Linked DNA regions of Variovorax paradoxus. The protein of the gene in region 2 interacts with the protein of the main gene of each other region in a pairwise test. Links are inferred from orthologs where the notes say so. Each region holds a gene or a part of one and is shown on either strand. Other genes may lie near its edges. The genes, in order: L3V85_RS29415 and glmS.

Region 1 (15,483 bases), 4.6 Mb from region 2 along the record:
GCCGCGGCGTGCAGTGGTTCGCGGGGCTGCAGTTCCTGCTGCTGGTCGGCTGCGCCATGGTCTTCCTGTGGTTCTCCGATGTCACCGCGCTGCCGCGCGCTGCCGTCTGGCTGGCCGCGCTGACAGCGAGCCTGTGGGCCATCGGCGGCGCGCTGCAGGGGCGCCTGACGGTGACCGAAGTACTGCTGGTCGAGGCCGCCGCCCTGGCCACGGCCAGCTCGGCGCTGGGCATCGGCTGGCTGCACTACATCTTCAAGCCGCTGGCCCTGGCCATCGCGATCTTCTTCGCGGCGCGGCGGGCAATGGCGTCCGGCGCGGTGACGGGCTTCGACGGCCTGCTGCTGACCGGGCTGGTGGCCTCGCTCGCGGGCGACGTACTGCTCATGGGCCCGCAGACGCTGTTCGTGCCCGGACTCGTGGGCTTCCTGCTGGCGCACCTGGCGTACATCGCGCTGTTCAGCATCGGGGTCGGCATGTTTCCGCGCCGCGGGGTGCTGGCGGCGACGCTGCTGATCGGCGCGGGCATGTATGCCTTCCTCTGGCAGGGCGGCCTGCCCGCGGCCTTGCGGATTCCGGTCGGCGCCTACGTGGTGGTGATCGCCTGCATGGCGGCGCAGGCCATCGGGCGCGCGGCCGTGCTGCGCGACGCGGACCCGTCCGCGCGGTGGGTGGCGGTGGGTGCGTGCTTCTTCATGCTGAGCGATTCGCTGCTGGCGACGAACCGTTTCGTCACGCCGCTGCCGCTGGCGGCGCTGTGGGTGCTGGGCACCTACTACACCGCGCAGATGTTGATCGTGCGGAACGCGCGGCCCAGGGGCTGACTTTGTATTTCTCCCTCCCCTCCCGGGGGAGGGCAGGGGTGGGGGCAAGCGGCGCTCGCGATGAACGCCCTGCCCGCCCCCATCCCAGCCTTCCCCCAGCGGGGGAAGGAGCCAAGACCTAATCGACGCAGCGCTGGATTTCCACCGTCGAGTGGCGGATCTCCTCGTGCATCGAGAAGCAGGCGCGCACCTGGTCGGCCGTGAGCGTCGCCGAGTGGGTCACCACGGTGAGCGCGCAGGCATAGGCCTCGCGGCCCACGCGCCACACGTGCAGGTCGGCCACGCGGGTTTCCGAATCGGCCAGCAGGGTCTCGACGCCTTCGCGGATTTCTTCGGTCACCGGATGGTCCATCTCGCGGTCGAGCAGCACCTTGCCGGTTTCCTTCAGCAGCCCCTTGGCCCAGGCCGCCACCAGCACCGCGCCGACGATGCCCATCGCGGGGTCGAGCCAGGCCCAGCCGTAGAACCAGCCGCCCAGCAGCGCGGCGATGGCCAGCACCGAGGTGGCGGCGTCGGCCACCACATGGATGTAGGCGGAACGCAGGTTCAGGTCATGCCCGTGGCCGTCGTGCGCATGGTGATGCCCATGGTCGTGCCCGTGATCATGGCCGTGGTGGTGCGCCCCGCCCAGCAGCCGCGCGCAGACCAGGTTGACCACCAGCCCCAGCACCGCCACCGAGATCGCTTCGGGGTAGTGGATGGCCGCGGGCGACCACAGCCGCTCCAGCGAGCCCACCATCATCAGCACCGCGATGCCCAGCAACGCCAGCGCGCTGGCGAAGCCGGCGAGCACCTCGATCTTCCAGGTGCCGAAGGCGAAGCGCGGGTCTCGCGCATAGCGCCGCGAGGCGGCATAGGCGAAGGCGCTCAGGCCGATGGCCAGCGCGTGCGAACTCATGTGCCAGCCGTCGGCCAGCAGCGCCATCGAGTTGAACCACCAGCCGGCGCCGATCTCGACCACCATCATCACGGCGGTGATCCACATCACGAGACGCGTGCTGCGCTCGGCGGAGGTGTTGTCCGCGCCGAAGTGGTGGTCGTGCCGCCAGGCGCTCAGGTCATGGGTGTGCATGGGATGCTCAGGCTCCGAAGAGGTCGGGAACGTCGCCGCGGCCCGACGGGGGTGCCACGCCAAGGTGGCGGTAGGCCGCCAGCGTGGCGATGCGCCCGCGCGGCGTGCGCTGCAAATAGCCCTGCTGGATGAGATAGGGCTCGATCACGTCCTCGATGGTGTCGCGCTCCTCGCCGATGCTGGCCGCCACGTTGTCCAGCCCGACCGGACCGCCGTCGAAGCGGTGGATCACGGCCTCCAGCAGCTTGCGGTCCATCAGGTCGAAGCCCTGCGGATCGACGTCGAGCATGGCCAGCGCCTTGTGCGCGATGTCTTCGGTGATGCGGCCGTTGCCCTTGACCTCGGCATAGTCGCGCACGCGGCGCAGCAGGCGGTTGGCGATGCGGGGCGTGCCGCGCGAGCGACGGGCGATCTCGAAGCCGCCGGCGGCGTCGGTCTCCACCTTGAGCAGGCCGGCGCTGCGGCGCACGATGAGCGCCAGTTCCTCGGGCGTGTAGAACTCCAGCCGCGCCACGATGCCGAAGCGGTCGCGCAGCGGGTTGGTCAGCATGCCGGCGCGGGTGGTGGCGCCCACCAGCGTGAAGGGCTGCAGGTCGAGCTTGATGCTGCGCGCCGCGGGGCCTTCGCCGATCATGATGTCGATCTGGTAGTCCTCCAGCGCGGGGTACAGGATTTCCTCGACGACCGGGCTCAGGCGGTGGATCTCGTCGATGAAGAGCACGTCGTTCGGCTCCAGGTTGGTCAGGAGCGCCGCCAGGTCCTTGGGCTTCTCGAGCACGGGGCCGGAGGTCTGGCGCAGGTTCACGCCCAGTTCGGCCGCGATGATGTGCGACAGCGTGGTCTTGCCCAGGCCGGGCGGGCCGAACAGCAGCACGTGGTCGAGCGCCTCTTTGCGCTTGCGCGCGGCGCCGATGAAGATCTCGAGCTGCTCGCGCACCTTGGCCTGGCCGACGTACTCGTCCAGCAGCTTGGGTCGCAAGGCCCGCTCTATCGCCTCTTCGTTGGGCGAAGCAGGTGCCGCGGACACCACGCGTTGGGGAACGGGCGCGAAATCGTCTGTCTGGATAGTCATGAGAGAGGGTTTTTCGCCTACGAGTTTAGTACCTGCACACTGGCAGAATGCTCCGGCCACATAACGAACGAGGGGAAGCCAGCACGTGTCGATCTACGAACTGAAGCCGCGTTTCCAGGCCCTGCTGCGGCCGCTGGTGGTCCGCCTGCATGCGATGGGCGTCACCGCCAACCAGGTCACGCTGGCGGCATGTGTCGTGTCGGTGGTGCTCGGGCTCTGGCTCTTCTTCGCCGCGCCCTCGCTGGCCGCCTTCGGGCTCATTCCGCTGTGGATGTTCCTGCGCATGGCCTTCAATGCCATCGACGGCATGCTGGCACGCGAGCACAACCAGCAGAGCAAGCTGGGCGCCTTCCTCAACGAACTGACCGACGTGGTGTCCGACGCCGCGCTCTACCTGCCCTTCGCGCTGGTGGCGCCCTTCAGCGGCTTCTGGGTCGGCACGGTGATCGTGCTGGCAGGCCTGAGCGAATTCGCCGGCGCGCTCGGTCCCACGGTGGGCGCCTCGCGCCGCTACGACGGCCCGCTGGGCAAGAGCGACCGGGCCTTCGTGTTCGGCGCGCTCGGCCTCTACGTGGCGCTGGGCTGGCCGCTGCCGGGCTGGACGGCATGGCTGATGCCGCTGCTGGCGGCATTGGTGGCCTGGACTACCGCCAACCGCATCCGCCGCGCGCTGGCCGAGGCCGAGGCAGGCATCCCCGCCCGCCACTGACATAAAACAAAGACTCACAGGGATTCAATGACCGACATCACGCAACGCGTTCCGCACGAACACCATTTCCAGACGCACGACGGCGAATCGCTGTTCTACCGCCACTGGCCCGCCACCGGCGGCGCACGGCGCGGCGCCATCCTGCTGTTCCACCGCGGCCACGAGCACGGCGCGCGCATGGCGCACCTGGTCGACGAACTGGACCTGCCCGACTTCGACTTCTTCGCCTGGGACGCGCGCGGCCACGGCCGCTCTCCGGGCCAGCGCGGCTACAGCCCCAGCTTCGGCACCTCGGTGCGCGACGTGCAGACCTTCGTGCAGCACATCGGCGCCGCGCACGGCGTGCCCGAACAAGACATCCACGTGGTCGCGCAGAGCGTGGGCGCGGTGCTGATCGCCACCTGGGCGCACGACTACGCGCCCAAGGTGCGCGGCCTCACGCTCGCCTCGCCGGCCTTCAAGGTCAAGCTCTACGTGCCCTTCGCGCGGCCCGGCCTCGCGCTGATGCACAAGCTGCGCGGGCTGTTCTTCGTCAACAGCTACGTGAAGGCCAAGTTCCTCACGCACGACCCCGAGCGCATCGCCAGCTACGAGAGCGATCCGCTCATCAGCCGGCCCATCGCCGTGAACATCCTGCTCGGCCTGTACGAGGCGGCCGACCGCGTGGTGGCCGACGCCAACGCGATCACGCTGCCGGTGCAGCTGCTCATCTCGGGCGCCGACTGGGTGGTGCACCACAAGCCGCAGCACCGGTTCTTCGACCGGCTGGGCAGCGCGGTGAAGACCAAGACCGAACTGCCGGGCTTCTTCCACGACACGCTGGGCGAGAAAGACCGCGCGCCGGCCGTGGCGCAGATCCGCGAATTCATCCTGCAGCGCTTCGACGAGCCGGCCGTGCCGGTGGACCGCCGCGAGGCGCACCTGAGCGGCGACACGGCCGACGAGTCGCGCGCGCTGGCCGAGCCGCTCTCTCCCCTGTCGCCGCGCGGCGCCTACTGGGCCATGACCCGCGCCGGGCTGAAGCTGGGCGGCAAGATGTCCGAGGGCATCAAGCTGGGTCACGACACCGGCTTCGACTCCGGCAGCACGCTCGACTACGTGTACCGCAACCAGCCCAGGGGCAGCTCGTTCATCGGCCGCTCGATCGACAAGACCTACCTGGAGTCGATCGGCTGGCGCGGCATCCGCCAGCGCAAGATCCACGTCGAGGAGCTACTTCGCATCGCGATGGAGCGGCTGGCCGAGATGCACCGCGAGGTGCGCGTGATGGACATCGCCGCCGGCCACGGCCGCTACGTGCTCGACGCGGTGCTGGCGAGCCCGGTCAAGGCCAGCTCGATCCTGCTGCGCGACTACAGCGACATCAACGTGCGCGACGGCCGCGCGCTCATCGCCGAGAAGGGCCTGGAAGATGTCGCGCAGTTCGTGCAGGCCGACGCCTTCGACCGCATGAGCCTCGCCAGCGTCACGCCGCGGCCCACGCTGGCGGTGGTGTCGGGCCTGTACGAGCTCTTCCCCGACAACGAGATGGTGCGCCGCTCGCTCGCGGGCGTGGGCGACGCGGTGGAAGACCGCGGCTACCTGGTCTACACCGGCCAACCCTGGCATCCGCAGCTCGAGATGATCGCGCGCGCTCTCACCAGCCACCGCCAGGGCGAGGCCTGGGTGATGCGCCGCCGCACCCAGTTCGAGATGGACCAGTTGGTGGAGGAAGCGGGCTTTCGCAAGATCGACCAGCGGGTCGACGAGTGGGGCATCTTCACGGTGTCGCTGGCGGTGCGCACCGAGCGATGAGCGCCCGGCTGGCACGACGGCCCTGGAAGCGCGCCGCCGCATGGCTGGTCTTCCTCGGGCCGTTGTTCTATGCGACCTACGGCTTCGCCAACTGGTGGGCCACCACGCGGGCCCACGTGCCGTCGATGGCCTTCGACTGGGAGCGGCAGATACCGTTCTGGCCGTGGACGATCTTCCCGTACTGGACGATCAACGCCTTCTACGCGCTGTCGCTCTTCCTCGCGCGCGGCAAGCACACGCTCGACCGGCATGCGCTGCGGCTGGTGACGGCCACGCTGGTCGCCTGCACCTGCTTCATCCTCTGGCCGCTCCACTTCAGCTTCGGGCAGCCGCCGGTCGATGGCGCTCCGGCCTTCCTCTTCAACGCGCTGCGCGGCTTCGACCAGCCCTTCAACCAGGCGCCGTCGCTGCATATCGCGCTGGCGGTGATCCTGTGGGACTGGTATCGGCAGTTCATCCGTCCGCTGTGGGCGCGGCTGGTGCTGCATGCGTGGGCCTTCGCCATCTGCGCGTCGGTGCTGACGACATGGCAGCACCACTTCATCGACATCCCGACCGGCGCGCTGCTCGGCCTGTTCTGCGTTTGGCTGTGGCCGCTGGAGCGCAAGGTGTCGATGCCGCGCGCATGGCGCTGTACGCGCGATCCGCAGCGCTGGAAGCTGGCGGGCTTCTACGCCGTGGGCGCGGCGCTGTTCCTGGCGGCCGCGCTCCACGGCGGCGGCATCGCGCTGTGGCTGGCGTGGCCGGCCGCGTCGCTCGCGCTGGTGGCGCTCAACTACGCGGGTTTCGGCGCGCGCGGCTTCCAGATGAACGCGCATGGCCGCATGGGCTGGGCCGCGCGCTGGCTGTTCGCGCCCTATCGCCTGGGCGCCGCCCTCAACGCCTGGCTCTGGACGCGCAAGCTGCCGGCGTCGGTCGAGGTGGTGCCCGGCCTGCGGCTCGGCCGCCGGCCGACGCACGCCGAATGGCTGGCCGCCGGCAAGCCCCGGTTGGTGAGCCTGTGCGCCGAGCTGCAATTGCCGCCCGGCGTGCCGCATGCGCGCTGCGTGCCGCTGCTCGACCTGACGGTGCCGCCCACCGTTCGCCTGCGGCGCGCGGCGGCCGTCATCGAAGGCCAGCGCGGGAGCGCGGACGGTGCCACAGTGTGGGTCTGCTGCGCGCTCGGCTTCTCGCGCAGCGCGGCCGCGGTGATCGCCTGGCTGGGCCGCTACGGCCGGGCCGGCGGCATCGCCCGGGCCGAGGACACGGTGCGCCGGGCACGGCCGCAGATCGTGCTGCGGGACGCCTGGCGCATGTCGCTGGAGCCGCTCACGCCCTTGCAGGAGGTGCCGCCCCATGACCGATGACAACGACAGAACCACCTGCGCCGCGCTCGCGGCGCTGCTGCGCGCCATGACGGTGCTGGCCCTCTGGGGCTTCGCGCTCACCTGCATCTCGGCGCTGGTGCTGGCGCTCACGCTGCGTTCGCTCTCGACCACCTCGACCATGGGCTTCGGCGCGGTGGTGATCCTCGGCGCGCTGGAGCGCTACTTCGCGTTCCGGCTGCGCTTCGACGAGGCGCTGTTCGACGGCCTGGCGCGCAACACCGTCGCCTCGCTCGACGCGCTCGACCGCGCGCTCGCGTCCCTCGGACTGCGCGAGCCGCCGCCGTCCTCGCAGCACGCCGCCCGCCCGCTCGACGACCGCGTGGCCGGCACCCGCCAGCTCATGCAGCGCCATGCCATCGTGGTGGCCTGCCAGAGCGCCATGTTCCTCCTTGCCTTGATGACACAGGACATCTCTTGACCGAAGCAGACGACAACAACAAGAACGACACGCCGCCGTCCGAAAGCACGGTGCTGCGGCGCGGGCTCGCCGTGGTGGCGGGCAAGCTCATCATCGGCGTGGCCGGCCTGCTGACCGGCGTGCGCGCCATCTGGTCGGGCACCAGCCCCAAGGCCGAGCAGACGCTGTACTTCGCCAACCACACCAGCCACGGCGACTTCGTGCTGCTCTGGGCGACGCTTCCGCCCGACCTTCGCGCGCTCACGCGGCCGGTGGCGGGGCAGGACTACTGGGAGGCCTCGAAGCTGCGCAACTTCATCGGCCGCGACGTGTTCAACGCGCTCATGATCCGGCGCGACGGCTCAGGCCAGGGCGGCAACCCGGTCGACCAGATGAAGAAGGCGCTGGAAGGCGGCGACTCGCTCATCATGTTCCCCGAAGGCACGCGCAACACCGGCGACGAGATCCTGCTGCCGCTCAAGAGCGGCCTCTTCCACCTGGCGCGCGCCTGCCCCAACGTGCGGCTGGTGCCGGTGTGGATCGAGAACCTGAAGCGCGTGCTGCCCAAGGGCGTGCTGCTGCCGATTCCGCTGGCCTGCACGGTGCGCTTCGGCACGCCCATCACGCTGGGCGAAGGCGAGGACAAGGTGTCGTTCCTGGCGCGGGCGCGCGCCGCCATGCTCGACATGCGCCCCGAATACGACCGCGTGCCCGAACAAGAAAAAACGAAGACGACGACGCCATGAACATCTCCGCTTCCACCCAGACCACGCTGGAGCTGTTCGGCGGCGTCGCGGGCGTGCTGATCCTGGCCTCGGCCATCGGCGCGCTGCTCAAGTGGCGCGTGGCGCACGGCCAGCCCAACTCGGTGATCGACAACCTCAACGCCCGCGTCAACGCGTGGTGGGTGATGGTGGCGGTGATCGGCATCGCCTTCGCCTTCGGCAAGGGCGGCGTGATCGTGCTGTTCTACCTGATCTCGTTCTATGCGCTGCGCGAGTTCATCAGCCTGGCCTACACCCGGCGCGGCGACCACGGCGCCATCGCGCTGGCCTTCTACCTCGCGCTGCCGGGGCAGTACTTCCTGATCTGGATCGACTGGTACGGGCTCTACGCCATCTACATCCCGGTCTATGCCTTCCTGCTGCTGCCCATTCTGGCGGCGGTGGGCGGCGACACGCAGCGCTTCCTGGAGCGCACCTCGAAGATCCAATGGGGCCTGATGGTGTGCGTGTTCTGCATCAGCCACGTGCCCGCGCTGCTGACGCTGCAGATCCCCGGCTTCGAGGGCCGCAACCTGCTGCTGATCGCCTTCCTCGTGATCGTGGTGCAGGGCAGCGACGTGCTGCAGTACGTGTGGGGCAAGCTCTTCGGCAAGCGCAAGGTGGCGCCCGAGCTGTCGCCTTCCAAAACCTGGGAAGGCCTGGTCGGCGGCGTGGCGAGCGCCACCGCGCTGGGCGCGGCGCTGTACTGGGCCACGCCCTTCAACCCGTGGCAGGCGGCGCTGATGGCGTTGACCATCTGCCTCATGGGCTTCTTCGGCGGCCTGGTGATGTCGGCCATCAAGCGCGACCGCGGCGTGAAGGACTGGGGTTCGATGATCGAAGGCCACGGCGGCATGCTCGACCGGCTCGACTCGGTGATCTTCGCGGCGCCCATCTACTTCCACGCGCTGCGCTACTGGTGGGTGCCGTGAGCAAGGCGGCCAAAGACGCGGAGCGCGTCGCGCACGACATGCCCGTCGAGTGCGCCGACGCGGCCTCGTGGGCGCGCTGGCTCGAGCGCCACCATGGCAACGCCGCCGGCGTGTGGCTGCGCATCGCAAAAAAAGACAGCGGCATCGCCTCCATCGACCACCCGGCCGCGCTGGAAGAAGCGCTGTGCTGGGGCTGGATCGACGGCCAGCGCAAGAGCGACGACGCGCAATACTTCCTGCAGCGCTTCACGCCGCGCACCAAGCGCAGCACCTGGTCGCAGATCAACCGCGCCAAGGTGCTGAAGCTCATCGAGGAAGGCCGCATGCAGCCGGCCGGCCATGCCGAGATCGAACGCGCGAAGGCCGACGGCCGCTGGGACGCGGCCTACGAGGGCGTCGCCGCGGCCACCGTGCCGCCCGACCTGCAGGCCGCGCTGGACGCCAACAAGAAGGCCGCGAAGTTCTTCGCCACGCTCGACTCGCGCAACCGCTTCGCCGTGCTGTTCCGCACCCAGGGCGCGAAGAAGCCCGAGACCCGCGCGCGCCGCATCGCGCAGTTCGTCGAGATGCTGGCCAAGGGCGAGAAGATCCACCCCTGAGCGTCCGGCTCAGGTGCCCGCGGCAATGCGGGCCAGCCGCTCGGCGTTAACGATGCGGATGCGCTTGTAGCGCATGTCGATGGCGCCTTCTTCCACCAGGCGTCCCAGTTCCTTGTTGATGGTCTGGCGCGAGAGCCCGAGCATGGAGGCCAGGTCGTTCTGCGACAGGCGCAGCAGCGGGCCGGCGTCGTCTTCCGCCGCCGCCTGCCCCGGACCCTGCCCGCTGTAGAAGTGGACCAGGCTCATCAGCGTGGCCGCCACGCGGCCGTGGATCGAGTTGAGCATCTGGTTCTGCAGCAGCACGATGCTCAGCCGCTGGCGCTGCAGGCCCAGCTTGGCCACGTCGCGCCACAGCACCGGCTCGGCGTCGAGCACCGCGATCACCGCATCGCTGGGCAAGTGGACGATCACCGAGTCTTCGTGCGCGTGGTAGTCGTAGGGCAGCGGCACGTCTTCCAGCAGGCGCACCAGCGGCGCCACCTGGCCGGGGCCCAGCAGCGCGTTGACGTACTTGCGGCCGTTGCTGCTCATGCTGCTGATCTCGAGGCAGCCGGACACCACCACCAGCAGCTCGCGCCGGTGGCGGTCGTGCGCCAGCACCTGCGTGCGCCGGCTGTAGCGCTCCATGCGCGCCGACTTCATGAGCTCCGCGCGGCGCGCGTCGGGCCAGCGCGAGAACAGTTCGTTCCAGCGCAGCGCGCGTTCCAGGAGCGCGGCGCTCTCCTCTGCGTTGCGGGGGGTGGAAGGGGTCGATCGGGTCAGCGGGTTCTCCCTGCCGTGATGTTCATGAATCTGTCAAAGCGTTGACAGATTCGGGAGGCTGTCGTTTCTATCGTAAGCACCGGACATCGACAAGCACACAAGCGGCACCGGCATGCAAGCGCATGCGGCAAGCCTCACCGGAGACAACAACACATGAAGAAGACAGTCGCCGCCGGCCTCGTGCTGGCGGCCTACTCCTCGCTCACGCCGGCGCAGAGCAGCGTGACCATCTACGGCACGGTCGACCTGTACATGGCCTTCGCCAAGTCGGGCATCACCTCGTCGAAGCGGCTCGAGGACGGCGGCCAGACCGCCTCGCGCCTGGGCTTTCGCGGCACCGAAGACCTCGGCGGCGGGCTCAGCGCGCATTTCACGCTGGAAAGCGGCTTCGCGCCCGACACCGGCAACGGCACCCTGCCCGGGCCCGCCATGTCGTTCAGCCGGCAGTCCTTCGTCGGCCTTTCCGGGCCGTGGGGGCAGATCGACGCGGGCCGCATGTACACGCCGATGTTCTACACGCTGTTCAAGGCCGACCCGTACGGCGTGAACTCGGTGTTCTCTCCGATCAACCTGGTGGCCGCCACCGACGCGCAGCCGGGGCTCACGCCCTTCGCGGCCCGCGCCAGCAACATGATTCGCTACCGCACGCCGGCCAGCAGCGACTTCTTCGCGGACATCGCCTACGCGCCGGGCGAATCGAGCGCGCCCAGCCACCAGAGCGGCAACTTCTACGGCGGCAGCCTGGGCTGGTCGCGCAAGCCCTACTACATCGCCTATGCGTTCCAGCGCGCGCGCTCCGGCTCGGCGTCCGCGCCCGTGGCCGACCCGGCCGCCACCACCTACCAGGCGCTGAGCGGCGCCTACGAGTTGCCGGACATCGGGCTGCAGTTCTATGGCAACTACGTGCGCAACAGCTCCAACCTGCCGCGCGTGCCGACGGCGAAGCTGGCGAGCCTGGGCGTCACCTACAACGTGACGCCCGTCTCGAACCTCATGTTCGAGGCCATGCAGCGCAAGGTGGACGACACCGGCCGCTCGCAGCTGGCCTGGACGCTGGGCTACGACTACTACCTGAGCAAGCGCACGGTGCTCTACGCGCGCTGGCTTCGCCTGCTCAACCGCAACGGCGCATCGGCCTCGCTCGCGACCATCGCGGTCGCGACCGACAGCGGCAACGGCGTGCGCGTGCTCGCCACCGGCATCCGCCACAACTTCTGAAACCTCTACGCCACACTCCATGGATTTCTTCAGTTCCCAGGCCGAGTCGCTCTCGGCCCTGTTCGCGCCGCGCGCCATCGCGGTGGTCGGCGCCTCTTCCAACCCGCAGAAGATCGGCGGCATTCCGGTCGACTACCAGCGCCGCTTCGGCTTCGACGGCGCGCTCTACCCGGTCAACCCCAACGCCGACCGCATCCAGGAGCTGCAGGCATGGCCCAGCCTGCGCGCCATCGGCCAGCCGGTGGACCTGGCCATCCTCGCCGTGCCTGCCGCCCTGGTCGACAGCGCACTCGACGATGCCATCGCCGCGAAGGTGAAGGGCGTGGTGCTGTTCTCGTCGGGTTTCGCAGAAATCGGCGCCGAGGGCACGGCCGCGCAGGCACGGCTGGGCGACAAGGCGCGCGCGGCCGGCGTGCGGCTCATCGGGCCCAACTGCCTGGGCTTCATGAACATCGCGCGCAACGTCTACGCAACCTTCTCGCCCGCGCCCGGCGTGGGCCGCGTGACGGCGGGGCGCATCGGGCTGGTGAGCCAGTCGGGCGCGTTCGGCGCGTATGCGTACTCGATGGCGCGGGCGCGCGGCGTGGGCCTGTCGCTGTGGGCCACCACCGGCAACGAGGCCGACGTGCAGTTCGCCGACTGCCTGGCCTGGCTCGCGCAGGACCCGGCCACCGACGTGATCATGGGCTACATGGAAGGCTGCCGCGACGGCCCCCGCCTGCGCGCGGCGCTGGCCCTCGCGCAGGCGAACGGCAAGCCGGTGGTGATGGTCAAGGTCGGCAGCACGGCGCTGGGCGCGCAGGCCGCCGCCTCGCACACCGCCGCGCTGGCGGGCGACGACGCGGTGTACGACGCGGTGTTCCGCCAATACGGGGTGCTGCGCGCGCGCAACCTCACCGAGTTCTTCGACCTGGCGCACAGCGCGGCCGTGGCCGGCAGGCCACGCGACCGCTCGATCGGCCTGTTCACGCTCTCGGGCGGCGTGGGCGCGCTGATGGCCGACGAGGCCTCGGCGCAGGGCCTGGACGTACAGCCGCTCAGCGATGCAGCGCAGGACACGCTGCGCGGCTGGGTGCCCTTCGCCGCGCCGCGCAACCCGGTCGACATCACCGGGCAGGTGACCAACGACATGAGCCTGCTGGAGCGCAGCGCGCGCGTGATGCTCGACGACCGCGGCTTCGCGTCGTGGATGGGCTTCCTGGCGGCCGCGGGCGCGTCGGATGCGTTCTGGCCGGTGCTGCGCGAGCTGGTGGGCTCGCTGCGCAAGGCCTACCCCGACACGCTGCTCGCCATCAGCACGCTGCTGGCGCCCGAGCGCCGCGCCGAGCTGGAAGCGATGCGCTGCCTGGTGTTCGCCGATCCGTCGGACGGCATCCGCACGATTGCCGCGCTGGCCGGGTTGAAGACCGGCGCGGCGCGCTCGGCGGATTCGACGCCCCCATCGAATCCGCTGAAGCTCGCGCCCGGCACCATGTCCGAGCCCGACGCGCTGTCGCTGCTCGCCGAAGCCGGCGTGCCCGTGGTCGAGCACCGCGTGGTGCGCAGCGCCGACGAGGCGGCAGCCGCCGCCGAAGCCATCGGCGACGCGGTGGTGGTGAAGATCGTGAGCGCGGACATTCCGCACAAGTCGGATGTCGGCGGCGTGGCGCTCGGCCTGCGCGGCGCGGCGCAGGCGCGCGCGGCCTTCGAGCGCACGCGCGACCACGCGCTCACCGCGCGGCCCGATGCGCGGCTCGATGGCGCGCTGGTGGCGCGCATGCTGGGCGGCGGCGTCGAATGCATCGCGGGCGTGCACCGCGACCCGGTGTTCGGCCCGGTGCTGATGTTCGGCCTGGGCGGCATCCACGTCGAGACGCTGCGCGACGTGTCGCTGCGCGCGCTGCCGATCGCGCGCGACGACGCGCTGGCCATGGTGCGCGAACTGCGCGCCTTCGCGATTCTCGACGGCGCGCGCGGCCGTGCGCCGGTCGACCTCGAATCGATCGCCGATGCGCTGTGCGCGCTGGCCGGCTTCGCGCTGCGCGCCGGTGACTCGCTGGACAGCGCCGAGATCAACCCGCTGATCGCGCGGCCGCTGGCCGACGGCGGCTGCGTGGCGGTCGATGCATTGGTCGTCGGACGTGGCGAATGAACAAGCACTGGAGACAGATCGCATGACGACATCGAAAAGACAACGCGCCGTGCTCGGCAGCATCGGCGCCGCCATCGCGCTCGCAGCAAGCAGCGCGCAGGCCGAGGCGCCCTTTCCGTCGAAGCCGCTGCGCATCATCGTGCAGTACCAGGCGGGCGGATCCACCGACATCCTGGCGCGCATCGTGGCGGAAGGGCTGTCGAAGCGGCTGGGCCAGCCGGTAGTGGTCGAGAACCGCAGCGGCGCGGGCGGGATCATCGGCACCGACTACGTCGCCAAGAGCGCGCCCGACGGCTACACGCTGCTGCTGACGGTGCCGGGCCCAGTCACCGCGAACATGGTGCTCTACAGCAAGCTGCCCTACGACCCGCGCACCGACCTGCGCATGGTCTCGGACATCGCCACCACGCGCACCGTGCTGGCTGTACACCCCTCGGTGCCCGCGAAGGACTTCAAGAGCCTGATCGCCGCCGTGAAGGCCGCGCCCGGCAAGTACACGATGGGGTCGTGGGGGCCGGGCACGCAGCCGCACCAGATCCAGGTCTACATGGACAAGACCTACGGCCTGCAGACGCTGCACGTGCCCTACAAGGGCGAAAGCCCGATGGCGGTCGACCTGATCAGCGGCGTCATCAACATGACCGTGGGCTCCGTCACCACGCTGCAGCCGTACATCGCGGCCGGCAAGCTGCGTCCGCTGGCGGTGGCCGGCCCGCGCCGCGCCAAGGCGCTGCCCGAGGTGCCGACCTTCGCCGAGCAGGGTTACGCCGACGAGGTCTATGCGCTCACCGGCCCGACCTCGCTGATGGCGCCGGCGAAGACGCCCGACGCGGTGATCGAACGGCTCGGGCGCGAAGTCAGCGCGGTGGTCCGCCAGCCCGAGGTGAGCCGGCGCATCGAGGAGCTGGGCGCCGAGCCGGTCGGCAACCTGCCGGCCGAGGCCACCGCTGCCTACAAGGCATTCCTTCCCGTGACGCTGCGGCTCACGCAGGCCACGGGCGTGAAGCTCGATTGAGCGCCGCCCACCCGCATCCCCATGAACTCAAGCAAAGAGAACTCCGACATGAACGCTCCCGAACCCCAACTCGCCGTAACCCTCGCGCGCAAGGCGCTCGCCCGCTCGATCGGCCTGGCCGCCTTCGTCTACGGCTACCCGCTCACCGAAACCTACCGCACCTGCGCCATGCAGACAGCGCCGCAGGGCGAGCGCCGCGCCGGCGCCTCGCACGGCTCCGACGTGCGCGCGCCGCTGAACACGCTGCACCATTCCCCGCGCCCCTCCACCCATGAAGACCGCGACGTGGTGACGCCGGCCAACGACCTGCTCTACACGATGGCGTGGGTGCACCTGGCCCATGGGCCGATGCTGCTGACCGTGCCCGCGTCGTCGCGCCATCCGGGGCGCTACTTCGTGCTGCCGCTGTACGACGCCTACACCGAGAACTTCGAGAACCTGGGGCCGCGCAACTGCAACCCCGAGGGCGAGACCGTGGTGCTCGTCGGGCCGAACGGCACGGTGCCGGAATCGCTCGCGGGCCACCGCGTGGTGCGTTGCCCGACCGATCTCGTCTGGCTGATCGGCCGCATCCTGGTGGGCGACGAGAGCGACTGGCCGGCGGCACGCGCGCTGCAAGCGGAGATCAAGCTCGCACCCGCGCCCGGCACGGCACTGCAGGGCCGCCCGGCCGCCATCGAGCACTGGGAAGGCCCGCTGGTGGATGCGATGGCCGCCGCCTTCGAACACGACGAGCCGGCCGCGCAGGTGGCGCCGCGCTTCTTCACCAACATGTGCCGGGAGCTCGCCGAGGCGCCGGGCCGCGTGGAAGACCGCGTGCTGGTGGCCTG
Region 2 (15,479 bases):
GGCAGCCTGGAGAACCGCATGCGCTTTCCGCTCGAGGTGTTCGACGCGGTGCGCGAAGCCTTCCCTGCCGAGCGGCCGGTGTGGGTGCGCGTGTCGGCCAGCGACTGGGTGCCCGGCGGCTGGGACCTCGACGGCACGGTCGCGTTCTCGCAGGCGCTGAAGGCGCGCGGCTGCGCGGCCATTCATGTGTCGAGCGGGGGCGTGTCGCCGCAGCAGGCCATCACGCTGGGCGCGGGCTACCAGGTGCCGTTCGCGGAACGCATCAAGGCCGAGGTCGGGCTGCCGACCATCGCCGTCGGGCTCATCACCGAGCCGGCCCATGCGGAGGCGATCGTCGCCAAGGGGCAGGCCGACGCGGTGTCGCTGGCCCGCGCGATGCTGTACGACCCGCGCTGGCCCTGGCATGCGGCGGCCGAGCTGGGCGCGCAGGTGAAGGCGCCGCACCAGTACTGGCGCTCGCAGCCGCGCGAGTTCAAGGACCTGTTCGAGAACGCGGCCTTCGGCGCGCGCTAGGCCCCGGCGAGCTCCAGATAGAAGAAGGTGGTGGCGCAGGGCTCGCCCTGCGGCAGCAGCGCGAAGCCGGGAACGGAGCCCACCCGCGTCCACCCGGTGCGGGCATAGAGGCGCTCGGCCTCGGGGCTGGAGGTGTCGAGCACCAGCAGCGTCTTGCCGCGCTCGCGCGCCTGCCGCTCGGCGGCGCGCATCAGCAGCTCGCCGATGCCCCGGCGCCGCGCCCGGCGGTGCACCAGCATCTTGGAGACCTCGCCGCGGTGCGGCTGGTTCTCGGGCTGGGCCAGCACCACCTGCACGGTGCCGACGATGCCTTCGGCATCTTCGGCGACCAGCAGCACGCGCTCGCCCGCCGCCACGCCTGCGGCCACGTTGCGCCAGAAAGCCTGCGCGCGCTCGGCAGTGAGCGGATGCATGAAGCTCACCGAGGCGCCGCCGTCCACGCAGTCGATCAGCAGATCGGCCAGGGCGGCCACCTGCGCGTCGGTCACGGTGTCGAGGGCGCGGATGCGCGGGGTTTCGGTCGTTGGGGTGGTGTTGGTGGTGTTGGTGGTGGTGGTCATGCGGGTCTCCATGCTGCGGGCTGGCTCGCGATGACGACGGCGTAGCGTGCGGTCTTGCGCGAGGGGTTGTGGTAGCTCACGGGGCGATCGAGCGGGTGCGCCAGGCAGTCGCCGGTGGACAGGCGGTGGGCCTTGTCGCCCACGGTGACTTCGATGGTGCCGTCGAGCACCCACACCTGCTGGTGCACCAGCGGCTCGCGCGCGCCGCTTTCATAGGCCACGCGCGCCTGGGGCGGAAACTCCACCTCGACGATCTGGATTGGCGACACGCCGCCGCCGGGCGACACGTTGCGCCGCATATAGCCCGAATGCGGGTCGCGCCATTGCACCTGGTCGGCCAGGCGCGACACGGGGCTGGGCGCGGGCTCGGGCGCGTCGAACAGCGAGGCCAGGACCACGCCGAGGCCGGTGGCGAGCTTCTCGAGCAGCACGGCGGTGGGGCTGCTCTCGCCGCGTTCGATGAGCGAGATCATCGAGCGGCTGACGCCGCAATGCGCGGCAAGTGCGTCGAGCGACATGCCGCGCGCGGCGCGAAGCTCGCGCACGCGCCGGGCGATGCGGTCGTTGAGGCTGGGGGGCGTGTCTTCCGTCATATTGGATGAAATATCCAATATGACGGAAGAAAGGTCAAGCGGCGATTTACCGCCGCAGCTTCAGCGCGGCATGCCGAGCAGTGCGCCGCGCGCGGCTTCGGAAGGGAAGACGCATGCGACGTCATGCGCGCAGCCCGGCACCACCACGACTTCGCGGCGCTTGTCCGGCGCCAGCACCGTCCTGTCGTACTGCGCATAGGCCAGCCCGCGCTGCATGCGGTAGGGGCCTTGCGCCGCCGCCGCGCACGACTTGTCGAGGATGCCGTAGTAGGTGCCCTTGGCCTCGCTGCTGTCGAGTTCGCCTTCGAGGTAGCTGATGTCGGCGCGGGCGTACTGCTCGCGCGCCTGCGCGGCGCCGCGACCCAAAAACGCGGGCAGGCCATCCGTGCCGTACTTCCAGCGGTTGACCGCGGGGCATGCGGCTGCGTCGGCCGGTGCGAGCGTGACGGTGCAGTTGCGCAAGGTGTCGGCGCCGCTGCCGCAGGCCTGCCAGTCGACGGGCGCGCCGTTGCGCATGGGCTGCGGTCGCACCGGATCGAAGTAGAGCCAGGTGCCCGGGTCGGAGACGACATAGCGCACCGACACCGCCCCGGGCGCCTTCCGCGCAAAGCCGATGTAGTGCTGCACCATCTGCGCGCCAGCGGAGAAGCCCGCGATGGTGACGGTGCGCAGGCTGGGCCAGCGCTGCGCGAGTTCGGCCACCAGCGCGTCCATGGCAGCGAACGAGGTGATGCGCGCGCCGTTCTCCGCGCGGCCGCCTTCGAGCCAGGAGCCGCAGGTCCACAGCAGGTCGCCGGACTGCGCCGACGGCACGCCGGCCGTGCTGCATTTGCGGGCCTTGTCGGCCGCGACCTGAAACAGCGGCGCGACGACCAGCGTGTCGTCGAGCGCGCCGGCGTTGCGCACCGCGAGCAGCGCCGCGTTGAAGGTCTTGTCGGCGTCGCGGGGGTGGCCGTGCATGGCGACCAGCGCCCGGGTCGGGCCGGCCGTGCCCTGTGCGCCGGGTGCGAGAGAGGCGTAGTAGTTCAGCGTGCCCTCGGCGCCGGGCGGCTGGAAGTTTCTGTAGCAGTCCGGCGCGGCGGCTGCCGTGCAACCCGAGAGATCGGGCGCGGCATGTGCCGGCACCGACAAGAGGTGCGCGATGCCCGCGGCCAGGAGGAACAACCATCTGCTCATGTGCGGCGCCTGCCTTTCATTGCCGCTTGCGCGGCGAGAAGCGGATTCTCCCGCGCCGGCCGGCCTGGTTTTTTATTCTGGTGTTAGCCGATTCTTCGAACACAAATTCGGCCGGCGCAAGAAGATCATCCAACATATCACCAGCCAGACCCGCCAAATGAGCCCCACCAGCGCCGCCCCCCTGCCCTCGCCCCTCGCCTCTTTCGCCGATGGCCTTGCCGCGCACCCTTCCGCGCTGCGCGAGCAGATCACCGCAGCCACCCGCCGCGCCGAGCCCGAGGCGCTGCCGCCTCTTCTTGCCCAGGCCCGCCTGCCGCGCGCGCAGGCCGATGAGGCGCATGCGCTGGCGCATCGCATCGCGCAGCAGCTGCGCTCGCGCAAGAACGCGAGCGGACGCGCAGGCCTCGTGCAGGGGCTGCTGCAGGAATACGCGCTCTCGTCGCAGGAAGGCGTGGCGCTGATGTGCCTGGCCGAGGCGCTGCTGCGCATTCCCGATGCCGAAACGCGCAACGCGTTGATCCGCGACAAGATCGCCCACGGCCAGTGGCAGACGCATGCGGGCCGCAGCCCGTCGGTGTTCGTCAACGCCGCCACCTGGGGCCTGCTGCTGACCGGCAAGCTGGTGGCCACGCACAGCGAGACCGGCCTGTCGGCCGTGCTCACGCGCCTGATCGGCAAGGGCGGCGAGCCGCTGATCCGCAAGGGCGTGGACATGGCGATGCGCATGATGGGCGAGCAGTTCGTCACCGGAGAAACCATCCAGCAGGCACTGGGCAACGCGCGCGAACTGGAGGCGCAGGGCTTTCGCTATTCGTACGACATGCTCGGCGAAGCCGCGCTCACCATGGAAGACGCCAGGCGCTACCGCCTTGCGTATGAAGAAGCCATTCACGCCATCGGCAAGGCCTCGAATGCGCGCGGCGTGTACGAAGGCCCGGGCATCTCGATCAAGCTGTCGGCGCTGCACCCGCGCTACAGCCGCGCGCAGCACGCACGCGTGATGGCGGAGCTTTACCCGGTGCTGCGCGAACTGGCGCTGCTGGCGCAGCACTACGACATCGGCCTGAACATCGACGCGGAGGAAGCCGACCGGCTGGAGCTGTCGCTCGACCTGCTGGAGCACCTGTGCTTCGAGCCGGCGCTCGCGGGCTGGAACGGCATCGGCTTCGTGATCCAGGCGTACCAGAAGCGCTGCCCCTTCGTCATCGACCATGTGATCGACCTCGCGCGCCGCAGCCGCCACCGGCTGATGGTGCGGCTGGTGAAGGGCGCCTACTGGGACAGCGAGATCAAGCGCGCGCAGATCGACGGCCAGGACGGCTACCCCGTCTACACGCGCAAGGCCTACACCGACGTGTCTTACCTCGCCTGCGCGCGCAAGCTGCTCGACGCGCCGGAAGCTGTGTACCCGCAGTTCGCCACGCACAACGCGCACACGCTGGCCGCCATCTACACGATGGCGGATCCGTCGCGCTACCAACCGGGGCAGTACGAATTCCAGTGCCTGCACGGCATGGGCGAGCCGCTGTACGAGCAGGTGGTCGGCCCGCTGGGGCGGCCGTGCCGCATCTATGCGCCCGTGGGCACGCACGAGACGCTGCTGGCCTACCTGGTGCGCCGGCTGCTCGAGAACGGCGCGAACACCTCGTTCGTGAACCGCATCGCCGACCCGACGATCTCGCTCGAAGCGCTGGTGGAAGACCCGGTGGCAACGGTGGAGCACATGGGCGCGCAGGAAGGCGCCGTGGGGCTGCCGCATCCCGCCATTGCGCTGCCGGCGGCGCTGTACGGCACGCAGCGCCTCAACTCGCGCGGGCTCGATCTTGCGAACGACGACAGCCTGCGCCTGCTGGGCCAGGCCCTGCAGGCCACCGCGCATGAAGACTGGCATGCCGGGCCGATGCTGGCGGCGGCCACCGGCGCGCAAGGCGAACCGGCCGACGTGCTGAACCCCGCCGACCATCGCGATATGGTCGGGCAGGTGCGGGAGGCCACGCCGGCCGATGTCGAGTCGGCCGTCTCGCAAGCAGAAGGCATTGCCGCCGCATGGGCGGCCACGCCGCCCGCCGAGCGCGCCACCATGCTCGAGCGCGCCGCCGAGCTGCTCGAAGAACAAATGCCGCGCCTGCTCGGCCTGCTGGCGCGCGAGGCCGGAAAGACCTATGCCAACGCCATCGCCGAAGTGCGCGAGGCGGTGGACTTCCTGCGCTTCTACGCAGCGCAGGCCAGGAACGATTTCTCGAACGACACGCACCGCGCGCTCGGCCCGATGGTCTGCATCAGCCCGTGGAACTTTCCGCTGGCGATCTTCACCGGCCAGGTGGCCGCCGCGCTCGCGGCCGGCAACCCGGTGCTCGCCAAGCCGGCCGAGCAGACGCCGCTGGTCGCCGCCGAGGCGGTGCGCATGCTGTGGCAGGCCGGCGTGCCGCGCGCCGCGGTGCAGCTCTTGCCGGGCCAGGGCGAGACGGTGGGCGCGAGCCTGGTCGCCGACGCGCGCGTGCAGGGCGTGATGTTCACCGGCTCGACCGAGGTCGCGCGCATCCTGCAGAAGACGCTGTCGCAGCGCCTGGGCGCCCACGGCGCGCCGGTGCCGCTGATCGCGGAGACGGGCGGGCAGAACGCGATGATCGTGGACTCGTCCGCGCTGGTGGAGCAGGTCGTCACCGACGTGATGGCGTCGGCCTTCGACAGCGCCGGCCAGCGCTGCTCGGCGCTGCGCGTGCTGTGCGTGCAGGAAGAAGCGGCCGACCGGCTGGTCGAGATGCTCAAGGGCGCGATGGCCGAGGCCTGCATCGGCAACCCCGCGCGGCTGTCGGTGGACGTGGGCCCGGTGATCGACGCCGAGGCGCGCGACGGCATCGAGCGCCACATCGGCGCCATGCGCTCGCGCGGCCACAAGATCTACCGGCAGGGCCGCGAGCACGGGCAGGACGCGCGCCACGGCACCTTCGTGATGCCCACGCTGATCGAGCTGGACAGCATCTCGGAACTGCAGCGCGAGGTGTTCGGGCCGGTGCTGCACCTGGTGCGCTACCGCCGGCGCGACCTCGGCGCGCTGGTCGGGCAGATCAACGGCACGGGCTACGGCCTGACGCTGGGCGTGCACACGCGCATCGACGAGACCATCGCGCAGATCGTGCAGCACGCGAAGGCGGGCAACGTGTACGTCAACCGCAACATCGTGGGCGCGGTGGTGGGCGTGCAGCCCTTCGGCGGCGAAGGGCTGTCGGGCACCGGGCCGAAGGCCGGCGGGCCGCTGTACATGCTGCGCATGCTGTCGAGGCGGCCCGAGGATGCGATGGCGCGGGCGATGGACGGCGCTTCCGCCTCGTCGGCATCGAACGCGGGCCTGTCGGCGCTGGCCCGCTGGGCACAGAAAAACGGGTGCGACGCGCTGGCCGCGCAGTGCGCGCGCTTCGCGTCGCTGTCGCGTGCCGGCGATTCGCGCACGCTGGCCGGCCCGACCGGCGAGCGCAATGTCTACACGCTGCAGCCGCGCGAGGCGGTGCTCTGCCTGGCCGGCGACACGGCCGACCGGCTCACGCAACTGGCGGCGGTGCTGTCGGTGGGCAGCACGGCCATCTGGCCGGCAGATGCCGCGGCGCAGGGCCTGCGCGCATCGCTCCCGGCAGAAGTGCAGCAAAGCGTGGCCATCGCCAGCGACTGGAATTCACCGACCGTGGCCTTCGACGCCGCGCTGCACCACGGCGACGCAGGCGACCTGGCCGACGTGATGCACCGCATCGCAGCGCGGTCCGGCCCCATCGTCGGCGTGCGGGCCTTCGCGCCGGGCGATGCGCAGATTCCGCTCGAAAGCCTGGTGGTGGAACGCGCGCTCAGCGTCAACACCGCCGCGGCCGGCGGCAACGCGAGCCTGATGACGATCGGCTGATCTCTTCTGCTATTTGTCGAACGCGGGATCGATCGGCACGCGGTAGCCGTTGACCAGCCGGTTGGTCTCGTTGGCCATGCCGACCACGGCCATCAGCTCGGCGAACATCTCCGGCGTCATGCCGGCCTTGGCCGCGCCCGCATGGTGGCTCGCGATGCAGTAGCCGCAGTTGTTGGTGACGCTTACGGCAAGGTAGACCATTTCCTTGACCACCGGATCGAGCGCGCCGGGCGCCATCACCTCTTTCAGGCTCGCCCAGGTGCGCTTGAGCGTGGCGGGGTCGTTGGCAAGGTACTTCCAGAAGTTGTTGACGTCGGGCACGTTGCGCGAGGTCTTGATGTCGTCGAACACGGCCTTGACGGCGTCGGCGGCGGCGGCGTACTCGATGGGTTGGGGCTTCATTCTTCAATCTCCTGGGGGGAAGGCTGCATTGTGGAGCGCCCGCCAGGAATCAGGCCCGCGGCTCCGGCCGTCGCCAGAGCCATGCGAGCACGACGGCCATCGAGCCGATGCCGACGCCCGCGAGCCAGGGCTTGTGCGCGGTGAGCGAGATGACGACCGCGCAGAACGCCATCGCGGCGGTGGCGCTCCACTTGGCGCGGCGGCTCACGGTGCGGCCGTTCTCCCAGTTGCGCAGGATGGGGCCGAAGAGCCGGTGCTCCAGCAGCCAGCGATGCAGGCGAGGCGAGCTGCGCGCCGCGGCCCACGCGGCCATCAGCACGAACACCGTCGTCGGCATGCCCGGCACGATCACGCCGATGACGGCCAGCACCAGGCACAGCGCGGCAAAGGCCAGCAGCAGCCAGCGGGCGGCCAATGGCAAGGGGCGGGGCACGGCTGCGGGCGGGGGCGGATCTTCGACGGGCATCAGGTGTCGATTGTGCTCACTCCACCGTCACGCTCTTCGCCAGGTTGCGCGGCTTGTCCACATCGGTCCCCCGCGCACCCGCCGTGTGATACGCCAGCAGCTGCAGCGGCACCACGTGCAGGATCGGCGAGAGCGCGCCGTAGTGCTCGGGCATGCGGATCACGTGCAGGCCTTCGCTGCTGGTGATCTTGGTGTCGCCGTCGGCCAGCACGTAGAGCACGCCGCCGCGCGCGCGCACTTCCTGCAGGTTGCTCTTGAGCTTTTCGAGCAGTGCGTCGTTGGGCGCCACGGCCACCACGGGCATCTCGTTCGTCACCAGCGCGAGCGGGCCGTGCTTGAGTTCGCCGGCGGCATAGGCCTCGGCGTGGATGTAGGTCACTTCCTTGAGCTTGAGCGCGCCTTCGAGCGCGATCGGATAGTGCAGCCCGCGGCCCAGGAACAGCGCGTTCTCCTTGCGCGCGAAGTCTTCGGCCCAGCCGATGATCTGCGGCTCCAGCGCCAGCACCGACTGCAGCGCGACGGGCAGGTGGCGCATTTCCTTCAGGTAGCGCGCTTCGTCGGCTTCGCTCAGGCGGCCCTTGCTTTGCGCGATGGCGAGCGTCAGCAGGAAGAGGCCCGCCAGTTGCGTGGTGAAGGCCTTGGTCGACGCCACGCCGATTTCCACGCCGGCGCGCGTGATGTACGCCAGCTTGCACTCGCGCACCATCGCGCTGGTGGCGACGTTGCAGATGGTCAGCGTCTGCTCCATGCCCAGCGAGCGCGCATGCTTCAGAGCAGCCAGCGTGTCGGCGGTTTCGCCCGACTGGCTGATGGTGACGACCAGCGTCTTGGGGTCGGGCACGGAGTCGCGGTAGCGGTATTCGCTGGCGATCTCGACCTGCGTGGAGATCTTCGCGATGCTCTCGAGCCAGTACTTGGCGGTGCAACCGCTGTAGTAGCTGGTGCCGCAGGCCAGGATGAGGATCTTGTCGATGTCCTGGAACACGCGGTGCGCGCTGGCTCCGGTGGCGCCGTCCTGCCCGATGCCGTCGAACAGCTCGGGCACGATGCCTTCCACGCCCTCGAGCGTGTCGCCGATGGCGCGCGGCTGCTCGAAGATTTCCTTCTGCATGTAGTGGCGGTACGGGCCCAGCTCGGCCGCGCCGCTGTGCGCGTGCACGGTGCGCACCTGGCGGGCCACCGGCTTGTGGTTCTTGTCGACGATCCAGTACTTGCCCGGCTGCACGTCGACCACGTCGCCTTCTTCCAGGTACACGATCTGGTCGGTCACGCCGGCCAGGGCCATCGCGTCGCTCGCGAGGAAGTTCTCCGTGCCGTCCTTGCCGGCGCCCAGGATCAGCGGCGAACCGGCGCGCGCGCCGACCACGCGCTGCGGCTCGTCGCGGCAGATCACGGCAATGGCGTAGGCGCCGTGCAGTTGCAGCACCGCGGCCTTGACGGCTTCGAACAGGTCGCCGTCGTAGAGGCTGTCGACCAGGTGGGCGATGACTTCGGTGTCGGTCTGGCTCTCGAACACGTAGCCCTTGGCCTCGAGCGCGGCGCGCAGCGTCTCGTGGTTCTCGATGATGCCGTTGTGCACCAGCGCGATGCGGCCCGGGCGCGCGGCCTGCGCGTCGGCGCCGGGGCCGTGGCTGAAATGCGGATGCGCGTTGTGCACTGCCGGCGCGCCATGCGTGGCCCAGCGCGTGTGGGCGATGCCGGTGAGGCCTTCGACCTTGTCGTCGCGCACCTGCGCCACGAGGTCGGCCACGCGCGAGGTGGTGCGCGCCCGCGTCAGTCCGCCGGCATGCACCGCCACGCCGCAGGAGTCATAGCCGCGGTACTCGAGCCGCTGGAGGCCCTGCACGAGGACCGGAACGATGTTGCGATGGGACGCTGCCCCGACGATGCCGCACATGGTGATCTGCCTTTGAATGAAGAAGAGGCTCGATGGTAGAAAGGCATGAAAGAAATATGCATTCGAAATTCAAACGATTTCGGACTTTTATTTCTTGCATTCTGTTGTTTGGATATTTATTTCATAATTCAACCGAATATGGAATCAATATCGCTAGATTCAACCGACCTGCGCCTGCTCGACGCCCTCCAGCGCGACGCCTCGCAGACCAACCAGCGGCTGGCCGCCGACGTCGGAATCTCCCCGCCCACTTGCCTGCGTCGCGTGCAGCGGCTGCGCGACGAAGGCCTCATCGAGCGCCAGGTCGCGCTGCTGTCACCCGACCGGCTGGCCACGGTGCTGGGCCACGGCCTGCAGGCGGTGGTGGAGATTTCATTGGACCGGCAGGACGCCGCCTCGCTCGACGCCTTCGAGGCGCGCGTGATCGCCGACGACGCCGTGCAGCAGTGCTGGCGCGTGTCTCCCGGCCCGGACTTCGTGCTGATCGTCGCTGCGCGCGACATGCCGGATTACGGCGCGCTCACGCAGCGCCTCTTCACGGCCGATGCGAACGTGCGCAACGTCAAGGCCTTCTTCAGCCTGAAGCGCGCGAAGTTCGAGCCCCGGCTGCCGCTGGGGTCCCGGACCTGAGAAGGTCCTCAGGCCTTCGGCTTCTTCTGCGGGCGCTTCCAGTTGGGGAAGCTGACCTGCTTCGCGCGCGAAACGGTCAGCGCCCCAGGCTCAGTCGACTTGTTGACGGTCGAGCCGCCGCCGATGGTGCCGCCCGCGCCGATGGTGACCGGCGCCACCAGCACGCAGTTGCTGCCCACATGCACATCGTCGCCGATCACGGTGCGGTGCTTGTTGGCGCCGTCGTAGTTGGCCGTGATGGAGCCCGCGCCGTAGTTCACGCGCTCGCCCACCGTGGCGTCGCCCAGGTAGGCCAGGTGGTTGGCCTTGGCGCCGGCGGCCAGCGTCGAGTTCTTGACCTCCACGAAGTTGCCGATGTGCACCTCGGCGCCCAGTTGCGCGCCGGGCCGCAGCCGCGCGAACGGGCCGATGAGCGCGCCCGCGCCCACGGTCACGCCGGCCTTCTCGCCTTCGATGTGGGTGAACGGGTGGATCACCGCGCCGGCTTCGATGCGCGCGTTGGCAATGACGCAGTTCGCGCCGATGCGCACGCCCTCGCCCAGCGACACCGCGCCTTCGAAGACGCAGTTGACGTCGATCTCCACGTCGGCGGCGCACTCGAGCGTGCCGCGCAGGTCGAAGCGCGCGGGGTCGGCCAGGCGCACGCCCTGCTCCATCAGCGCATTTGCCTGGCGCAGTTGCCAGGCGCGCTCCAGCGCCGCGAGCTGGGCCGGGCTGTTGATGCCGGCCACCTGCAATGCGTCGGTGGTGACGTGCGCGACCACGGGCACGCCATCGGCGGCAGCGAACTTGACCACGTCGGTCAGGTAGTACTCGCCCTGGGCGTTGCGGTTGTCCAGCCGCGCGAGCCAGCCCTTGAGCAGCCGCGCCGGCACGGCCATCACGCCGCTGTAGATCTCGCGCACGGCGCGCTGGGCCTCGGTGGCGTCCTTGTGCTCGACAACGGCGGTCACGTCGCCGGCGGCGGCCGAGCGGATGACGCGGCCGTAGCCGGTGGGGTCGTCGAATTCGATAGTCAGCAGCGCCAGCCGCTGGCCGCCGCTGGCAGCGACCAGCGCGCGCAGCGTGTCTTCGCCGATGAGCGGCACGTCGCCCGAGAGCACGACCACCGTGCCGTCGTCGGGCAGCAGCGGCGCCGCCTGCAGCACCGCGTGGCCGGTGCCCAACTGCGGCTCCTGGCGCGCGAAGCGCAGCGTGGCGCCGGCAATGCCGCCGGCCATGGCCGCCTCGACCTCGGCCGCGCCGTGGCCGGTGACCACCACCACGTCGCGCGCGCCGATGCGCCCGGCGGTGCCGGCCACATGCGCCAGAAGTGCGCGGCCGGCCAATCGATGCAACACTTTGGGCAGCCTGCTCTTCATGCGCGTGCCCTTGCCGGCGGCCATGATGACGATGTCGACCGGTCCCGGCGTGTCCTGTTGCGGAGTCTGATTCATGCGTTTTTCTTCCCGATTTCGTTGCGCGGCAATGGCGCGGATTATCGGCGTGCTGGTTGTGGCCGCCGCGCTCGCGGCCTGCAGCGCGGTCCGGCTGGCCTACAACAACCTGCCCACCGTGAGCTACTGGTGGCTCGACGGCTACCTGGATTTCGACAGCGAACAGAAGCCGAAGGTGCGCGACGAGCTCGCCCAGCTGCTGGCCTGGCACCGCCAGAACGAGTTGCCGCGCATCGCCACGCTGCTGCAGGAAGCGCAGGCGCTGGCGCCCGGCGAGGTGACGCCGGCACAGGTCTGCACCATGGCCGACCGCATCCGCGAGCGCCTGCTGGCCGTGACCGACCGGGCGGAAACCGCCGGCGCCCAGCTTGCGCTGAGCCTGACCGACGCCCAGCTGCAGCAACTGGAACGCAAGTACGCGAAGAACAACGCCGACTACCGCAAGAACTGGCTCGACCGCACGCCGGCGCAGGTGCAGGAAAAGCGCTACGACCAGTTCCTGGACCGCACCGAAGACTTCTACGGCCGCCTGAGCACCGAGCAGCGCGACCTGCTGAAGCAGCAGGTCGCGCAGTCGGTGTTCGACCCGCGGCTGGCGGACGCCGAGCGCCGCCAGCGCCAGCAGGAGGCATTGGTGCTGCTGCGCGGCTTCGTGGCCGACAAGCCCTCGCCGGCCGAGGCGCGCGCGGCGCTGCATGCCTATATCCAGCGCGTCGCCGAGCCGCCGCCCGGCCCCTGGCGCGACCAGCAGCAGGCGCTGCTGGAAGAAGGCTGCCGCAACACCGCCGCGCTGCACAACGGCACGAGCGCCAGCCAGCGCGCCCAGGCCGTGCGCCGGCTGCAGGCTTATCAGGACGATCTGCGCCAGTTGGTGGCGGCGCGCTGAGGCGCCGGGCTCGGCTCAGATCAGCGGCGTGGGCCGCATCGGGCGCTCGAAATAGTCGCCCAGTGTTTCCAGCGCGTGCGGCTCCATGATGCGCAGCCAGCCGGTATCGATCTTGTAGAACCCGAGCCGCTGCAGCCGCCGCATCGTCTTGTTGGTGTGCACCAGCGACAGCCCCAGCGCGTCGGCGATGTGCTGCTGGTTGAACGGAAACTCGACCCAGCCGTCGCGCACCATGCCCACGCGCTCCGCGCGGCGGTACAGGTGCATCAGCAGCATCGCCACGCGCTCGCCGGCATTGCGCCGTCCGGCGGTGACGAGGTTGTCGTCCACCATTTTTTCCTCGCGCGCGGCGAGCCAGGTGATGTCGTAGCCGAGCTTGGGCTGGGCATGGAACAGGCCCCAGAGCCGGTCGCGCGAGAAGGCGCACAGCGTGACGTCGGTGACGGCTTCGACGCCGTGCGTCTGGCCGTCGGCGAACTCGTCCTGCAGGCCGACGAAGTCGCCGGGCAGCAGGAAGCTCAGGATCTGACGGCGGCCGTCGCTCAGGGTCTTGTAGCGGAAGGCCCAGCCTGAATAGAGGGTGAAGAGCTGCGAGCTGGGCCGGTGCTCCTCGATGACCGAGTTCCCGGCTTCCACGCGCCGGGTGCCGACGCGGAACGACTGGATGGTCTTGAGTTCTTCATCGGACGCAGGAAGAAAGGCCGCGAGCTGGCGCAGCGCGCACTGGTCGCACGGATTGATGCCCTGGGGGGGCGGCGCGGCGGCGGGGTAGTCCTCGAATTTCACACTTCACTATAGGCCGTCCGGCTGTGTCTTTTGACATTTCGAAGCGTCTTTCGCGTCACTAGACTGCGCACCGTTTCTCCCCCTGACGACGCATGACGCAAGACCAGACGCTCTACGAAATTCTCTACTGCAGCACCCTCGTGCCGGACCTCGCGCCCCCCACGGTGGGCGCGATCGTGACCCAGGCGCGCGCCCGCAACGCCGAGCAAGGCATCACGGGCCTGCTGGTCTTCGACGGCATGCGGTTCTGCCAGCACCTGGAAGGGCCGCGCGAGGCGGTCGAGGCGCTGATGGGGCGGATCGTGCGCGACCCGCGCCATGTCGACATCCGCATCGCCTACGAGGGTGCGCTGCGCAGCCGTCGCTACACCGGCTTCGGTCTGGGGCTGGCGGAAAGCGAGGGGCCGCACCTGATGTCGGGCGTGCACGCCCTGGAGGGCGAGACCGCCCTGCTGCATTTCCTGGCGCTGCGACCCAGCTTCGACATCAACGGCTGAGGCGCCCCGCGCCCAAAGAAAAAGGCGGCCGGAGCCGCCTTTTTTTCGCGCAGGGTTGGCAGAGGGTCAGGCGTTGTCCCAGCTGTAGGTCGCGCCGTAGCCGTCCCACGCTTCCATGACGATGCGCTGGCCCGCCGCCACCGTGAGCGACTCCCCGGGTGCGAGCACCAGGTCTTCGCTGGGATTGGCGAGCGTGGCGTCGGGCGTGATCCACACACGGCCCTGCTTGACCCGCAGCACGCTGGTCGAACGCGCCTTCAGGCTCATCGCCTCGCCGGGGGCGATCTGCCAGGCGCCACGACGGACGGCTGGCGGCACCGCGGCAGTGGCGGTGCGGGCGGGAACGGACAGGGACGAGAGCGATTCGGTGGTGCAGATGGCGGTGGACATGTTGAGGACTCCTGGGCTTTGCCGAAGCGCATGACAGACAGAAGGCAATTGCGCAGTTCGGGAATGAATGATCTCTCCTGGGCCGTTGGCAGTCCAATGAAAAGGAGGTAGCCTACTGATGCCCGTTTCGCATCAATGCGTTCGGCCGCCAGATAGCCGCTCGAAGTCATCGCCATGCAACATTCGCAAACCCATCTGCGCTCCCGCCCGATCTCGGCCGGGCACCTGCGCGCCTTCGAGGCCGTCGCCCGCCACCTGAATTTCCGCGCCGCCGCCGAGGAAATGGCGCTCACCCAGTCGGCCGTGAGCCGGCAGATCCAGTCGCTGGAAGAAGAAGTGGGCGTGGCGCTGTTCCTGCGCCACACACGGGCGGTGGAGCTCACCAGCGCCGGCGCGCAGCTGCTGCTGGCTGTGCAGCAGTCGCTGCCGCGCATCGACACGGCGGTGCGCCAGATACGGCAGAGCGCGGGGCGCAAGAGCGTGTCGCTGACCACTTTTGCCTCGTTCGCGTCGATGTGGCTGATTCCCCGGCTGGAGGCCTTCCAGCGCGACAACCCCGAAATCGACATCCGCATCGACGCCAGCGACGTGGCGGTCGACCTCGAAGTGGCCGACGTCGACATTGCGCTGCGCTACGGCCCGCGCGAGGTCATGCCGGCCGGCGCGGTGCGCCTGTTCGGCGAAACACTGACGCCGGTGGCCAGCCCCTGGCTGCTCAAGAGCAGCCCGCCCATCAAGACGCCGGCCGACATCACCCGCTTCACGCTGATCGAGGCCGGCGACGCCCACCGCACCCACCTCGAATGGCTGACCTGGCGCCGCTGGTTCGAGGTGAACGGCCAGGAACGCGCCCAGCCCAAGCGCTGGCTCTATTTCAATTACGCCTACCAGATGGTGCAGGCCGCCCTTACCGGGCAGGGCGTGACACTGGCGCGCAGTTCGCTGATCGCCGAAAGCCTGGCCAACGGCGACCTGGTCGAGGTGCTGCCGCAGCACCGCATGGATTCGCCGATGGCCTACTGGCTCATCGCGGGGCCGCGCAACGCGCTGCGGCCCGAGATCAAGGCCTTCTGGGACTGGCTGCAGGTGCAGGCCATCACCACGCGCGAAACCATCGGCGAGGTGCCCGACCCGGACACGGTGGACAACCTCGACTGAGCCCGGGGCTCAGCTGGTCGGCCAGACCACGCCGTTGTCGTTCAGGATGGCGTCCAGCGGCAGGTCGTGCGATTCGGGCTCGAAGTCTTCGAGGAAGCCGTTGGTGAAGCCCAGGCCGACCGTGAACGGCCGCGGCTCCAGCGCCGCCAGCGTGCGGTCGTAGAAGCCGCCGCCGTAGCCCAGCCGGTAGCCGCCGG

What was found.
Region 1: the proteins of glmS (region 2) and L3V85_RS29415 interact in binary tests that used the Escherichia coli proteins (3 or more experiments, as listed by UniProt). The link is inferred for Variovorax paradoxus from one-to-one orthologs.

Annotation. Positions count from the first base shown.
Region 1 is NZ_CP091716.1:6,295,962-6,311,444, forward strand. What follows is about bases 4,640-7,639. They hold L3V85_RS29415 (phosphatase PAP2/dual specificity phosphatase family protein), read left to right. Parts: upstream 4,640-5,464; coding sequence 5,465-6,814; downstream 6,815-7,639. Other genes in these bases: L3V85_RS29410 (bifunctional alpha/beta hydrolase/class I SAM-dependent methyltransferase), read left to right, coding at 4,640-5,468; L3V85_RS29420 (hypothetical protein), read left to right, coding at 6,804-7,253; L3V85_RS29425 (lysophospholipid acyltransferase family protein), read left to right, coding at 7,304-7,639. Outside these bases: L3V85_RS29390 (lysoplasmalogenase family protein), read left to right, coding at 1-821; CDF family Co(II)/Ni(II) efflux transporter DmeF, read right to left, coding at 940-1,893; Holliday junction branch migration DNA helicase RuvB, read right to left, coding at 1,901-2,965; L3V85_RS29405 (CDP-alcohol phosphatidyltransferase family protein), read left to right, coding at 3,051-3,674; more of L3V85_RS29410, read left to right, coding at 3,702-4,639; more of L3V85_RS29425, read left to right, coding at 7,640-7,978; L3V85_RS29430 (phosphatidate cytidylyltransferase), read left to right, coding at 7,975-8,928; L3V85_RS29435 (YdeI/OmpD-associated family protein), read left to right, coding at 8,967-9,527; L3V85_RS29440 (Crp/Fnr family transcriptional regulator), read right to left, coding at 9,537-10,169; L3V85_RS29445 (porin), read left to right, coding at 10,443-11,507; L3V85_RS29450 (acetate--CoA ligase family protein), read left to right, coding at 11,527-13,638; L3V85_RS29455 (Bug family tripartite tricarboxylate transporter substrate binding protein), read left to right, coding at 13,661-14,653; L3V85_RS29460 (DUF1254 domain-containing protein), read left to right, coding at 14,675-15,483.
Region 2 is NZ_CP091716.1:1,701,376-1,716,854, reverse strand. The notes cover bases 7,060-10,055. They hold glmS (glutamine--fructose-6-phosphate transaminase (isomerizing)), read right to left. Parts: upstream 9,500-10,055; coding sequence 7,619-9,499; downstream 7,060-7,618. Other genes in these bases: L3V85_RS08040 (Lrp/AsnC family transcriptional regulator), read left to right, coding at 9,638-10,055; L3V85_RS08050 (YbaN family protein), read right to left, coding at 7,186-7,602; L3V85_RS08055 (carboxymuconolactone decarboxylase family protein), read right to left, coding at 7,060-7,136. Outside these bases: L3V85_RS08080 (NADH:flavin oxidoreductase/NADH oxidase), read left to right, coding at 1-513; L3V85_RS08075 (GNAT family N-acetyltransferase), read right to left, coding at 510-1,073; L3V85_RS08070 (helix-turn-helix domain-containing protein), read right to left, coding at 1,070-1,666; L3V85_RS08065 (hypothetical protein), read right to left, coding at 1,727-2,842; putA (trifunctional transcriptional regulator/proline dehydrogenase/L-glutamate gamma-semialdehyde dehydrogenase), read left to right, coding at 3,000-6,734; more of L3V85_RS08055, read right to left, coding at 6,744-7,059; more of L3V85_RS08040, read left to right, coding at 10,056-10,129; bifunctional UDP-N-acetylglucosamine diphosphorylase/glucosamine-1-phosphate N-acetyltransferase GlmU, read right to left, coding at 10,138-11,565; L3V85_RS08030 (DUF6279 family lipoprotein), read left to right, coding at 11,597-12,451; L3V85_RS08025 (Crp/Fnr family transcriptional regulator), read right to left, coding at 12,467-13,237; L3V85_RS08020 (BLUF domain-containing protein), read left to right, coding at 13,330-13,734; L3V85_RS08015 (DUF2917 domain-containing protein), read right to left, coding at 13,801-14,124; L3V85_RS08010 (LysR substrate-binding domain-containing protein), read left to right, coding at 14,299-15,282; L3V85_RS08005 (5-formyltetrahydrofolate cyclo-ligase), read right to left, coding at 15,292-15,479. UniProt on the Escherichia coli protein: Catalyzes the first step in hexosamine metabolism, converting fructose-6P into glucosamine-6P using glutamine as a nitrogen source.